DNA from 3 places in the Brevibacillus agri genome. Region 2 is predicted to be linked to each of the others. Evidence: riboswitches for the same ligand, from Rfam matches in the RefSeq annotation. Region 2 holds a riboswitch; each other region holds the start of a gene.
The links. Region 2 has a riboswitch for thiamine pyrophosphate ahead of thiS (sulfur carrier protein ThiS). Riboswitches for the same ligand answer to the same signal wherever they lie in the genome.

Region 1 (4,429 bases), 2.0 Mb from region 2:
GATTTGGCCTTGTCCAACTCTTGCTGCGTGGAAGCCCCCGAAGCGAACAGTTGCTGGATCCGATCGTACTCGCGTTTGGCTGCGTCGTATTCGCGCTGGGCCTGATTGACCCGCTCGCGCTCCTGCGCCACTTCTTCCGGCTCTGCCCCGATCTGGGCTTTTGCCAGATTGGCTTTGGCTACTTCCATTTGCGCTTCCAGATCAAGCAGTCTGCCGTCGACATCCGAGGTGTCGATTTTTGCGATGACCTGGCCTTTCTTGACCTTGTCGCCTTCCTTCACCACAAACTCGCGCAAGGTTCCGGTTACGTTGGCATACTGCTTTTGCTTGTCCTCTACCGTGACGATCCCCGAGGTCAAAATTTTGCTCTCCAGGACTGACTTGGTCGGAGCCCCGATGTTTACCGGCATGCCCATGGCTTGCTGAGAGCCCATCATGTTGATTCCGACGAAGCCCGCACCGAGCAGGACGACCACGGAACCGATGATCCACCACCGTTTTTTCATGTTCATTTCTCCTTGCTGTTAGGAACCGTATTATTTCTTTGCTCGGTGAAGTCTTACGCCAGGTCTGGAAAAAGGTAACACTTGTGGCGAATTGTTCACGATTTGCTCACATTTTGTGATGTTTTGACGGAAAGCAACTTTCTGGCTTTTGGCGTGATAAGATAAGAAAATAGATGACGTTCCTTGGGAGGGGAGCCATGAACCAAGCGATTCGATTTGATTACTCTAATGCACGCGCCTTTGTGAGACAGCATGAGTGGGAGCAGCTTGCCCCGGCGATCGGGCAGGCGCATGAGATGTTGCACAAAAGAACGGGTCCAGGCAGAGACTATCTCGGTTGGGTTGATTGGCCGCAGAGGTACGACCGCGCTGAATTTGAGCGGATTCGCCAGGCGGCGGCGCGTATCCAGGCTGATTCGGATGTGCTTTTGGTAATTGGAATCGGGGGTTCATATTTAGGGGCGAAAGCTGTACTGGACATTTTGGGCCACAGCTTTTACAATTTGCTGCCGAAGTCGAAGCGGCGTTTTCCGGAAATTTATTTTGTCGGGAACAATATCAGCCCGGTTTATATCTCTCATCTGATGGACGTGCTCGAAGGAAAAGACGTGTCCATCAATGTCATCTCGAAGTCGGGCACGACGACAGAGCCCGCGATCGCTTTTCGGCTGCTGCGCACCTGGCTGGAGAACAAGTACGGCCGCGAGCAGGCGAAGAAGCGCATCTATGTTACGACGGACAAAACGCGCGGCGCCTTAAAAAGACTCGCGGAGGACGAAGGGTACGAAAGCTTCGTCATTCCGGACGATATCGGCGGACGTTTTTCCGTCCTGACCGCAGTCGGACTGTTGCCAATCGCAGTGAGCGGGGCCGATCTGGACGCGCTGATGAAGGGCGCGCAAGACGCGAGCGAGCGCTACATGGTCATGGATTTGTACGAAAATCCGTGCTACCAGTATGCGGCGATTCGCAATGCGCTGTACCGCAAAGGTAAAACCGTGGAGCTTCTGGTCAGCTACGAGCCGCAGTTCCGCTTTTTCGCGGAGTGGTGGAAGCAGCTTTTCGGGGAGTCGGAAGGAAAAGACGGCAAAGGAATTTTTCCCGCGTCAGCCGAGTTTTCCACGGACCTGCACTCGTTGGGGCAGTACATACAGGACGGCATGCGGCAGTTGTTTGAAACGGTTGTTACGGTCAACAAGCCCGCCGTCGACGTGACCGTGCAGGAGGACCCGCTCGATGTGGACGGGTTGAACTTCCTGTCCGGCAAGCGGATGGGGTTTGTCAATAAAAAGGCTTTCGAGGGAACGGTACTGGCCCATGTAGATGGCGGCGTACCGAACCTGCTTGTGGAGATGCCAGAGGCGACAGCGTACCATCTCGGCGCCCTGATCTACTTTTTTGAAAAGGCGTGCGGGATCAGCGGCTATTTGCTAGGGGTCAACCCGTTCGATCAGCCCGGGGTGGAGGCGTACAAGGCCAACATGTTCGCCCTTCTGGGAAAACCTGGATTCGAGCAGCAGAAAGCGGAACTGGAGGCAAGATTGCGCGAGAACAAGACGTATTTGACTGTGGAGGAGACAGCGGCGTATTTGGAGCTTCCTGAAACGTTTATTTTGGAAAAAATTCATCAGGGCAAAATCCGCGCTCTCCACGACGGCAACGAGTACATCATCAACAAGGAGCAGTTCAATCACCATCTGGAGGAAATGCGCAAGCTTCGCGAGTTCGAGGAAGCGGCGCGTCACGAGACGGTTCCGGAAAGCTACGATGTGAAAGACGAGGATTAAGCTGAGGATGAAAGCGCAGACCATCTTGTCAGATCGCGCCCAAGAGGACTATACTTGGTGGGTGAACGAAAATAAAAGATCAAGCAACTCGGGGAGTCCTTCATGCGGGGCTGAGAGGATGGAAGCAACGACCGTCGACCCATTGCACCTGATCCGGATCATGCCGGCGCAGGGATACGGTTGCCGGCAAACAGCGCTTTTTTATTTGGTTACGATGCGTATGAAGCCCGCCTTTTCCTGCGAAGGAGAAGGTGGTTTTTTTCATTTTGTCGACTGCGCCAGGGGCTTTTGGCTACAACGGCGCTTTCGAACGGCCCCGAAGAGATTACAACAAGCGAGGAGAGAGAAAAATTGAGCGATTGTCTCGTAGTGGGTGGAGGAATTATCGGATTAAGTCTGGCTTATGAGTTGTCACGAAGAGGAAGGAGCGTCACGCTGGTCGAGCAGGGAGAATGGGGCGGACAGGCGTCTTCTGCGGCGGCGGGGATGCTCGCGCCGTTGAAGGAGTTTACGGCCCCAGGCCCGATGCTCGATCTGGGCATGACTTCGCTGGCCTATTACCCGCAGTGGGCGGCCGAGCTGGAAGAGTTTACCGGAGGAGACGTCCAGCTCAGCCTGGAAGGGCTGCTGACGGTCGCGCTCAACGATGACGAGCAGGCACAGCTTTTGGCGAAGTACCATTGGCAAAAAGAAGCGGGGCACAGCGTCCACCTTTTGACGGAGCGGCAGCAACTGGCTGAGGTGGAGCCGCTTTTGACCGAGCAGGCGCAGGCAGCCATCTACTCTCCGTACGAAGGGCATATCAACAACCGCATGCTGCTGCGCGCTCTGGTGACAGCATGCCGGCTGCAAGGCGTCGCGTTGCACGCAGGCTGTGTCGTGAGCGGCATCGCGGTAAAAGGCGGCCGGGTAGTCGGCGTGGAGAGTTCGCTTGGACCGCTGCGGGCGGAGCAAACGATCATCACGTCAGGCGCGTGGGCGGGCATCATGCTGGAAATGCTCGGCGTTTCGATTCCCGTTCGCCCGGTTCGCGGCCAGATCGCGGCGGTATCCTCCGCAGGCATCCCGCTTCGCACCGTCATTTTTGGCACCTCCGGCTACATCACGCCGAAGAAGGACGGGAAAATCGTCATCGGCGCGACAGAAGACGAAAGCGGCTTTCAGCGCGAAGTTACAATGGCGGGCTTGGCCAGCATCCTGAACGGAGTCATGCCGTACGTCCCGGCCTTGCACGGCGCTGCTTTTCTGGAGGCGTGGGGCGGACTGCGGCCAGCTACCGCAGATGGCAAGCCGCTGCTTGGTCCCGTGCCCGGCTGGGACGGGCTTTCGATTGCCGGAGGGCACTTCCGCAACGGCATCTTGCTGTCCCCGGCTACCGCGAAATGGATGGCCGACTACCTGGAAAAAGGCGAGACAGAGCGTCTGACGCCGTTTTTGCCATCCCGCTTTTTGGCAAAAACAGACGAAACGTCGAACAAAATGGGCTAGTCCGAACTGCAAACCCGGTACACCTCCCCATGGGCACCTGTATATGGTAATAAAGAAACACCAGAAGGGGAGGAGTTTCCATGCAGTCTGAAAAAAACCTGTACCAGGCTGACGTCCAGACGGTCAGTCTGATAAAGGATATGCGTGAAAATGTGCACAACATATGCAAAGAACACGTCGAGAAAAAGGTGCGCATTGAAGCGATTGACGGCCAGATTTTTGAAGGCGTGATCGTGGACTTTGACGATCAGAATGTATATGTGGAAGTGGACGATCCCGATGCAGAGGAAGACGACTACGAGTTCGAAGAGGTAGCCAGCCGCAAATCGCATGGAGACTGGGGCATGTACCCGGACTGGACTCCCTACGGCTATCCATATGGCGGATACCAGCCGTTTGGCGATGTCAGTCCGCTTGGCAGCAGCAGCCAGCCGAATCGGCCTCCTGCTGGTCAAGTCAGCCCTTACGCGGACGATTGCTATCCATACGCTCCGATCAGCCCATTCGGCAGCCCGAACCAGCCGTATGGGCAGGTAAGTCCGTTCGGCAGCCCGAATCAGCCGTTTGGGCAGGTAAGCCCGTTCGGCAGTCCGGGTCAACCGTATGGGCAGGTAAGTCCGTTCGGCAGCCCGAATCAGCCGTTTGGGC
Region 2 (4,429 bases):
CGGCAGGGCACGGAAGAGGATGGAACGCCGTACGCTGTGCTGAGCCAGACGGCGTTTTACCCGACGGGAGGCGGACAGCCCGGGGATGTGGGCACGCTCAGAGAATGTCGGGTCATCGACGTGGAAGAAGTAGCGGGCGAGGTGCGTCATCGGCTGGAAGCTCCGCTGCCGGAGGACTGCGCGGAAGTGGTCGGGCAGATCGATTGGGACCGCCGCTTCGATCACATGCAGCAGCATGCCGGACAGCACATTTTGTCCGCCGCGTTTCTGGAAGTCGCGCGGGCGGAGACGGTCGCGTTTCATTTGGGAAAAGAACGCGTGACGATCGACGTGCGCCTGGATGAGCTGACAGCGGATTTGTGGGAAGCAGTCGAGCAGCGGGCCAACCAGGTCGTGCTGGAAAACCATCCGATCATCGCCCGGTTTGTCGACGACGAGGAGCTGGCTACGTTGCCGCTGAAAAAACAGCCGACGGTCACGGAAAATGTCCGCGTCGTCATCATCCCCGAGTACGACTACAATCCGTGCGGCGGCACACATCCTGCGCGCACGGGCGAAGTGGGCATGATTAAAATTCTCGGCTGGGAGCGCCATCGCGGAAACATCCGGCTGGAGTTCATCTGCGGCTTGCGGGCTTTGCGGGATTACACGCGCAAGCAGGCGGCTGTGCGCGAGCTGGCGAAGCGGTTTGCGACCAGCGAGGCGGAGCTGATCGCGCAGGCAGAGCGCGTACTGGCCGAACGGGACAGCTTGAAAGCAAGGCTCGCCGACGCCGAAAAGCAACTGCTGGAAGGCGAAGTCCGAAAGCAGCTTGGCGTGGCAGAGCAAGTGGGAACTGTGCGTGTCATCGCGCAAGTTTTCCCGGACAAAACGATCCAGCAACTGCAGCAGTACGCCCAGCTCGCAGTCGCGGAGGCGCCGGACGTCGTATGCTTGCTGGCCGCAGCGACTGACGAGAAGACCCAGCTTGTGTTTGCGCGGGGGCAGGACGTGAACGTCGCCGTCAACCAGCTTATCAAGGAGACGCTGCCGTTGATTGCCGGAAAAGGCGGCGGCAATCCGGCGATGGCGCAGGGCGGCGGTCAACCAGCGCCTGCTGCGGACGAAGTGTTGGCGCACGCCCGCAAGCTGCTTGCCCAGTCGCTGGCCTGACGGACTAGCTGTGGGCAAGGCCGTTCACGCCTGGCCCCTACCATGATGGATGATGCGAGGAGGAAACGACGATGTTTTGGAACCCCGGCGATAAAGTTCGCGTGACGCAGCGGACAGGAGAATATATCGCGGAAGTGCTGGAAATTCACGATACGAAGCTGTTGGTCAAGGTGCTGGCGGTGACGAAATACCCGCAGCAGGGCGACCTGCATACGTCCTACGAGGTGGATGTGCCGCTGTTCCACCAGCGCCCAGCGCTCTCCTACCAGGAAAAATTCATGACCCCGGCCGCATCCGTCATCCGCTACAACGGCGAAGTGCCGGACTACAAGGAGTCCGTGCGCAAAGCGATGGAGCGGGAAATGGAGAAGCTGAAAAAAATGGCGGCCTGGTCCGAGCGCTGCCTGGTTGAACTGGAAGCGATGTACAAGGAAACCTTTACAAACACGAAATAGAATGGTACTGTAATACTCGAACGTACGACAATTTCATAGGTTTACTACCAAACGGGGGCCGAGCATCGTCGGCTGAGATTGTAACGAGCGTGTTACTGACCGTTGAACCTGACCTGGGTCATGCCAGCGGAGGAAGAGGTATATGAATCGATTTCACGGTGCGGCAGTTGCGGCGTATTTGCCGGAATGCTGCTACCAGATGATGAGATCAACTCAACCATCCCACGGCGGATGGTTTTTTTCTTCCATCTGTCCGATGGGATACATATACGGCTTCCACCGTTTGACTGGGGTGACTTCCGGCAAGCGAGGGAGGCCGTTTTTTCGTCCCTCGACAGGTGCCATCAAGAAGGAGGAATACAATGGTTGTTGTGCTGAACGGAAAAACAGCAGAGCTGTCGGCTGAGATCAACACAGTCCGCGCCTTGCTCGCTTCGTATTCCCTGCAAGAGAAGATTGTCGTCGTGGAGCGCAACGGAAAGATCATCGACCGCTCCCAGTATGAACAAACGCCGATTGCAGACGGAGACCGCATCGAAATCGTTCATTTTGTCGGAGGAGGATGACCAGCATGGATACATGGAAAATTGGCCCTTACGAGTTTCGCTCCCGCCTCTTGCTCGGGACCGGAAAATTCGCAGATTTGGAAACGCAAGGAAAAGCAGTCGAGGTGTCGGAAGCAGAAATTTTGACGTTTGCGATTCGCCGGCTCAATTTGGAAAATCCGCAAGAGCCGAACTTTTTGGAACAGCTCGACCTGAAAAAATTCACCCTGCTGCCGAACACAGCGGGAGCCTATACGGCAGAGGAAGCGGTGCGTATCGCCCGTCTGGCGAAAGCATCCGGCTTGTGCGATATGATTAAGGTGGAGGTCATCGGCGACCCGAAAACGCTGCTGCCTGACCCGATCGGCACGCTGGAAGCGTCGAAAATACTGGTCGAAGAAGGCTTCATCGTGCTGACCTACACCAACGACGATCCGATTCTCGCCAAGCGTTTGCAGGAAGTGGGCGTGCATGCCGTCATGCCGGGCGCGTCCCCGATTGGCTCCGGACAAGGCATCGTGAACGAAAACAACCTCCGCTTCATCATCGAGGACGCGAAAGTACCGATTATTGTGGATGCAGGCATCGGTTCGCCAGCCGATTGCGCGAAAGCGATGGAGCTGGGCGCTGACGGCGTGCTGCTGAATACGGCAGTCGCGCTCGCGGACAATCCGGTGCTGATGGCCGAAGCGATGAAGCTCGGCGTGGAAGCGGGGCGCAAAGGCTTCCTCGCGGGACGGATTGCGAAAAAGCGCTACGCGTCGGCGAGCAGTCCGACCGAAGGGATGATTGAGTAGCGTGAACCGACTGACAGAAGCGGTAGAATCGATTGCCAGGCGCAAAGAAGAGTTGTTTGCCCTCCTGGCAGAGCTCGTTTCCCATCCGACTGTAAGTCCGCCAGCGCGAAACAGCGACGCGGCGCAAACGGTACTCGCCCATCGGCTCGCGGCCATCGGCTTTGAGGTCGACCGCTGGACCGTCTACCCCGGCGACGACAACGTCGTCGGCCGACTGCCGGGCAGCGCTTCTGCCCAGGCGAACAGCTTGATTATCAACGGGCACATCGACGTTGCGGAAGTGGGCGACGATGCGAGTTGGACGTATCCGCCGTTTTCCTTGACGCGTGGCACAGACGGACGGCTGTACGGACGCGGTGTAGCAGACATGAAAGGTGGACTGGCTGCGAGCCTGTTCGCCATCCAGATGCTGCGCGAGCACGGCGTCGAGCTGGCAGGCGATTTGCTGTTCCAATCGGTAATCGGCGAGGAAGCGGGCGAAGCCGGGACGCTGGTCGCGCTCGAACGCGGCTACCAGGCGGACTACGCCATCGTCGTCGACACGAGCAACCTGCACATGCAAGGGCAGGGCGGCGTGATTACCGGCTGGATCACGATTGAGAGTCCGACGACCTTGCACGACGGGATGCGGGCGAGAACGATCCATGCCGGAGGCGGCGTGCGCGGCGCGTCTGCGATTGAAAAAATGGCGAAAATCATTACGGCGCTGCAGGAGCTGGAACGCGACTGGGCTGTGATGAAGGCGTACCCCGGCTTTGCGGCTGGCAGCAATACGATCAACCCTGCCGTGATCGAGGGAGGACGCCATGCTGCGTTTATTGCGGATCGCTGCGCGCTCTGGATTACGGTTCACTTTTATCCGAACGAATCATACGAACAGATCATTCGCGAGATCGAGGACCATGTCGGACGCGCAGCGGCGGCCGATTTGTGGCTGCGCGACCATCCTCCTGTGTTTCGCTGGGGCGGTCGCTCCATGATCGAGGAGCGCGGAGAAATTTTCCCGTCCCTGGAGCTGGACACGGAGCATCCGGCTTTGGCGCAGTTGCAAGCCGCCTATGAGAGCGAGCTGGGCGAGGCCCCTGTGGTGGACATGTCTCCTACCGTCACAGATGCGGGCTGGTTCGCGCACGCAGGCATTCCCGCCGTACTGTTCGGCCCGGGCGAGCTGAAGCACGCCCATGCCGTCGATGAGTCGATTGATCCTGACCAGCTTGTCCGGTTTGCCCAGATTATGGCCCGTTTTATCGCGAACTGGTGCAACACGCCAAAGGAAGCGAAGGAGTGAAAAAAAGCATGGCAACCTTTACAGACCGTTTGTTACGCAGCGTCGCCCCGATCTGGGAGCGCGTTCACCAGCATCCATTTGTAACCGGCCTTGGTGACGGCACGTTGCCTGTAGAGTCGTTCAAATTTTACATGAAGCAAGACTACATCTACCTGATCGATTACGCCAAAATGTTCGCGCTCGCCAGCGTGA
Region 3 (4,429 bases), 350 kb from region 2:
CTGTATTATAAGGAAGGGCTTCCTTTGCAAGTCAAAGTCTCAGGCTGAAGCGAGCAGGTGAAAAGACCGCCATCCCACTGTCGAGGATGGCGGTCTTTTTTGTGCATAAGCTGCTTATCCAGTACAAGGGGCAATTAAGGCTGGGGCCGAGCCATTGGCGCAGCCAACTTTCCTAGGTGTGGCAGGGAAGCTGTCTAATAATAGAGGCTTTCCGTTTGCAAGCATTTGGCACAGGTGCGGGCGAGGGGGGTCTCGACGAACTCATGCGCGCACGCTTTTTGCAAATGGGCCAGTTGGCGCTTCAGACGTTCAAGGTCAACCTCCAGGCGCGCGATCTCTTTTCGCAATTGCAACACATCATTCAATCGTCTGCCACCTCCGGGCGCTTATTTGTACAGTTGACTTCCTTGCTCGCGAAATTCGCGGGCTTTTTCTTGCAGGCCCGCTGCGATGGCGGCAGGCTCGATCCGCTCCTGCTCCTGGGCCTGGTGGCGGATGTCGTGCGAGATTTTCATGCTGCAAAATTTCGGGCCGCACATCGAGCAAAAATGCGCGGACTTCGCTGCTTCGGCAGGCAGCGTCTCATCGTGGTATTCGCGGGCGCGCTCGGGGTCGAGAGACAGGTTGAACTGGTCGTTCCAGCGAAACTCGAAGCGGGCTTTGGACAAAGCGTCGTCGCGCTGTTTTGCTCGCGGGTGGCCTTTGGCCAAATCCGCTGCATGAGCGGCGATTTTATAGGCGATGAGACCGTTGCGCACGTCTTCCTTGTTCGGCAGGCCGAGATGCTCCTTGGGCGTGACGTAGCAGAGCATCGCGGTGCCAAACCAGCCGATCATCGCGGCGCCGATCGCCGAGGTGATGTGGTCGTAGCCGGGCGCGATGTCTGTCGTCAACGGCCCGAGCGTATAAAAAGGCGCCTCGTGGCAAATCGCTAGTTGTTTGTCCATGTTTTCGCGAATGAGGTGCATCGGGACGTGGCCGGGTCCTTCAATCATCACCTGCACGTCGTGCTTCCAGGCGATTTTCGTCAGCTCGCCGAGTGTCTCTAGTTCGGCAAACTGGGCCTCGTCATTCGCATCTGCAATCGAGCCGGGGCGCAAGCCGTCTCCAAGTGACACGCTGATGTCATACGCCTTGAGAATCTCGCAAATCTCTTCGAAATGCGTGTACAAAAAGTTTTCCTCGTGATGGGCGAGACACCACGCAGCCAGAATGGAGCCGCCGCGCGAGACGATTCCGGTCACGCGCTTCGCGGTCAGCGGAATGTAGCGGAGCAGGACGCCGGCGTGAATGGTGAAATAATCGACGCCTTGCTCTGCCTGTTCAATCAGCGTGTCCCGGTAGACTTCCCAGGTCAAATCCTCCGCTTTGCCGTTCACTTTTTCAAGCGCCTGGTAAATCGGTACGGTTCCGACAGGCACCGGGCTGTTGCGGATGATCCACTCGCGCGTCGTGTGGATGTGCTTTCCGGTCGACAAGTCCATGATCGTGTCCGCGCCCCAGCGCACCGACCAGATCATTTTTTCGACTTCTTCTTCCATTGAGGAGCTGACGGCAGAAGTGCCGATGTTGGCGTTGACCTTGACGTGAAAATTCCGGCCGATAATCATCGGCTCCGCTTCCGGATGATTGATATTGGCGGGAATGATCGCGCGGCCTGCCGCCACCTCAGCCCGGACGAACTCCGGCGTGACGCCTTCGCGGATGGCGATGTACTCCATCTCCGGCGTGATGATGTGACGGCGGGCGTAGTGAAGCTGGGTGACCGTCTTGCCTGGCTTCGCCCGTCTCGGCTGATAGCCTTCGCGCGGGAAAGCGGGCATCTTCCCTGCGCTGTCGGCGTTGCGGATTCCGTCGTCCACAGGCTTTGGCTCGCGGCCGGCATAGCTCTCCGTATCGTCGCGCTCCTCGATCCAGCGCTGGCGCACGAGCGGCAGCCCTTTGTTGATGTCGGCGACATAACCTTCGGCCGTGTATTCGCCGCTTGTGTCGTACACGCGCAACGGCGGGTTTGGTGTGGTGCCGTACAGCCCCTCGGTAGGCGATAGCGCAATTTCGCGCATCGGCACGCGAATGTCGGGGCGGCTGCCTACCTCGTATACTTTGCGGCTTCCGGGAAAAGATGAAATGGATGACATAAAAAAACCTCCTTGGCTTGGTTGCACGAAAGAGCGAACCTTGTAGGGAGGCGAAAGAGGCCCGTCGCGAAAAAACGCCACATGGGAACATGCGACGCCAGACGCGAGAGTAGAGAAGAGACGGGTATCCGAAAAAAAGATACGCGTCGCTAATCTGTCATATGGACATTCCTCCGCTGGCATTACCCAGTTCAGGTTCAACGGTCGATGGCACAGTACCATCCTCTCAGCCTGGTGATTTCCAAGCTCCCGTGCTTGTTTTTGGTTGTCGTTGCAAGATTAGGATACCGGAGAACAGCCGTGCTTGGCAAGAAAAAGTTTCCAACAAAAATTGCCACAGGGCAACACATTTTCCCCCCCTCTATACTCATGAATCGGACTAAAACTGTTTCTGTAGACCCACACGAATTGCGTCTGGTACGATGAAATTCGAAAAAACGAGAAACTGCTTTTATACGTTCTGTTCTAAGGCTTTGGGCGAATAGGGCGATTGAGATTTTTTGAGGTGATGGAGTGTGAATGTATATTCGGATCTGAAGCAAGGAGAGCGGGGTGCGTGGGTCAGCATTATCGCCTATATTTTCTGCTCGGCGTTAAAAATAGGGGTTGCGGTGCTGACAGGCTCGGCAGCGTTAATGGCGGACGGGCTGAACAACTCGACGGACGTGGTGGCGTCGATTGCCGTGCTGATCGGGCTGCGCATTGCCCGCAAGCCGCCGGATCGCGACCATCCGTACGGCCATTTTCGCGCGGAGACGATCTCTGCCCTGGTCGCGTCGTTCATCATGCTGTTTGTCGGGCTGGAGGTCATTACCGGAGCGATTCCGACGCTGTTTGATACAAACCACACTGCTCCCGACTTGTTGGCAGGCTGGACGGCGCTGGCGACTGCGGTCATTATGCTCGGGGTCTATCGGTACAATCACCAACTCGCCGTGAAAACGAACAGCCAGGCGTTGCTCGCGGCCGCTGCCGACAACCGCTCGGATGCCTTCGTCAGCATCGGGACGTTTGTCGGAGTGGCGGGCGCGCAGTTCCAACTGCATTGGCTCGACCCGCTGGCAGCGCTCGTGGTCGGGGTGATTATCCTGAAGACGGCGTGGGATATTTTCCGGGAGGCGACGCATCGCTTAACAGATGGCTTCGATGAGGGGCAACTGGAGGAGCTGAAGGAGACGATCTTCTCCATTTCCGGGGTGAAAGCGATCAGCGACATCAAGGCGCGTTATCACGGCAGCAGCGTGCTCGTTGACGTCGTGATCCACGTCGATCCGCAGTTGAACGTAGTAGAAAGCCACACCATCACCGAAAATATCGAAGAACGGATGAAACGTGTGCACAAAATCAATACGGTTCACATTCATATCGAACCGGAACAACAGCTCGCAAAAAGATAAGCAAAAAACCTGTCCGCAAATGGGGCAGGTTTTTTTGCGCAGACGTTATCCGGTAAGGCTAAGGCGTCGCCAATGGCTGCGCGCAAGCCAAGTGTTCTGCTTATGGCTTCGCACCGCACCACCAACTGTTCCAACGCCGCTTTACACAGGAGTGGCTTTTTTGCGGCGAAGCGTTTTCGTTGTCGAGGTCGGACCGGGACTCGGTTTCCCCACCGCTTCTTTGGCAGGGGAGGTTGTCTTGTCCGCTTTCTCCGCAGAAGCGGCCCGTTTGCGCCCTGCTTTCGGCTTCGCGGCTGCCGGGGCAGGCTCCGGCGCAAGCTCCGGCGCAAGCTTCACGGGACTGCCCGTAGTGCCTGCTGTCGAGGCCAGGCTTTCCTTCAAAGCTTGCATCAGGTCGATCACATTCGTGCGCGCAACCGTCGGAGCGGTGGCGATCTCCTGGCCCTCCAGCTTTTTCTCGATCATTTTTTGCAACTCGACGCGGTATTCGTCGGTGTACTTGGCGGGATCGAACGGAACGGTCATGTTGCCGATCAGCTCTGTCGCCATTTTCAGTTCGTTTTCCGCGAGCGGGACAGTAGCCTCCGGCAAGGCGGGCACTTGACTGACCGGGCGCACCTCGTCCGGGTAAAAAATCGTTTCCAGCATGATGCAATGCTCGTACAGCCGAATGACGGCGAGACTTTGCCGATTGCGCATCGTCACCTGGGCGACGGCGATCTTTCCGGTCTGCTCCATGGCGGCGCGCAGCAGCGCATACGCCTTTTCTCCCGTATCTTGCGGAGACAGGAAGTAGCTTTTGTCAAAGTAAACCGGGTCGATCTCCGACAAGTCCACGAAGTCGAGAATTTCAATGGCGCGGCGCGTCTCGGGCGTGATCGCCTCCAGGTCTTC

Region 1: linked by a shared signal. The riboswitch ahead of thiO (glycine oxidase ThiO) and the one ahead of thiS (sulfur carrier protein ThiS) in region 2 are both predicted to bind thiamine pyrophosphate.
Region 3: linked by a shared signal. The riboswitch ahead of thiC (phosphomethylpyrimidine synthase ThiC) and the one ahead of thiS (sulfur carrier protein ThiS) in region 2 are both predicted to bind thiamine pyrophosphate.

Annotation. Positions count from the first base shown of each region.
Region 1 covers NZ_CP026363.1:4,943,978-4,948,406, reverse strand. The annotation lists gene BA6348_RS24290 (efflux RND transporter periplasmic adaptor subunit) at 1-506, opposite strand, end outside; partial or broken gene BA6348_RS24285 (glucose-6-phosphate isomerase) at 704-2,053, shown strand; gene BA6348_RS27890 (excisionase family DNA-binding protein) at 2,075-2,293, shown strand; TPP riboswitch at 2,373-2,488, shown strand; gene thiO (glycine oxidase ThiO) at 2,645-3,781, shown strand; gene BA6348_RS24275 (LSm family protein) at 3,862-4,429, shown strand, end outside.
Region 2 covers NZ_CP026363.1:2,918,465-2,922,893, forward strand. The annotation lists gene BA6348_RS14680 (alanyl-tRNA editing protein) at 1-1,152, shown strand, start outside; gene kapB (kinase-associated lipoprotein KapB) at 1,224-1,607, shown strand; TPP riboswitch at 1,649-1,759, shown strand; gene thiS (sulfur carrier protein ThiS) at 1,970-2,173, shown strand; gene BA6348_RS14695 (thiazole synthase) at 2,179-2,949, shown strand; gene BA6348_RS14700 (acetylornithine deacetylase) at 2,942-4,237, shown strand; gene tenA (thiaminase II) at 4,246-4,429, shown strand, end outside.
Region 3 covers NZ_CP026363.1:2,569,692-2,574,120, forward strand. The annotation lists gene BA6348_RS12880 (DUF1904 family protein) at 1-48, shown strand, start outside; gene BA6348_RS26710 (hypothetical protein) at 195-365, opposite strand; gene thiC (phosphomethylpyrimidine synthase ThiC) at 387-2,138, opposite strand; TPP riboswitch at 2,290-2,400, opposite strand; gene BA6348_RS12890 (cation diffusion facilitator family transporter) at 2,654-3,535, shown strand; gene ku (non-homologous end joining protein Ku) at 3,677-4,429, opposite strand, start outside.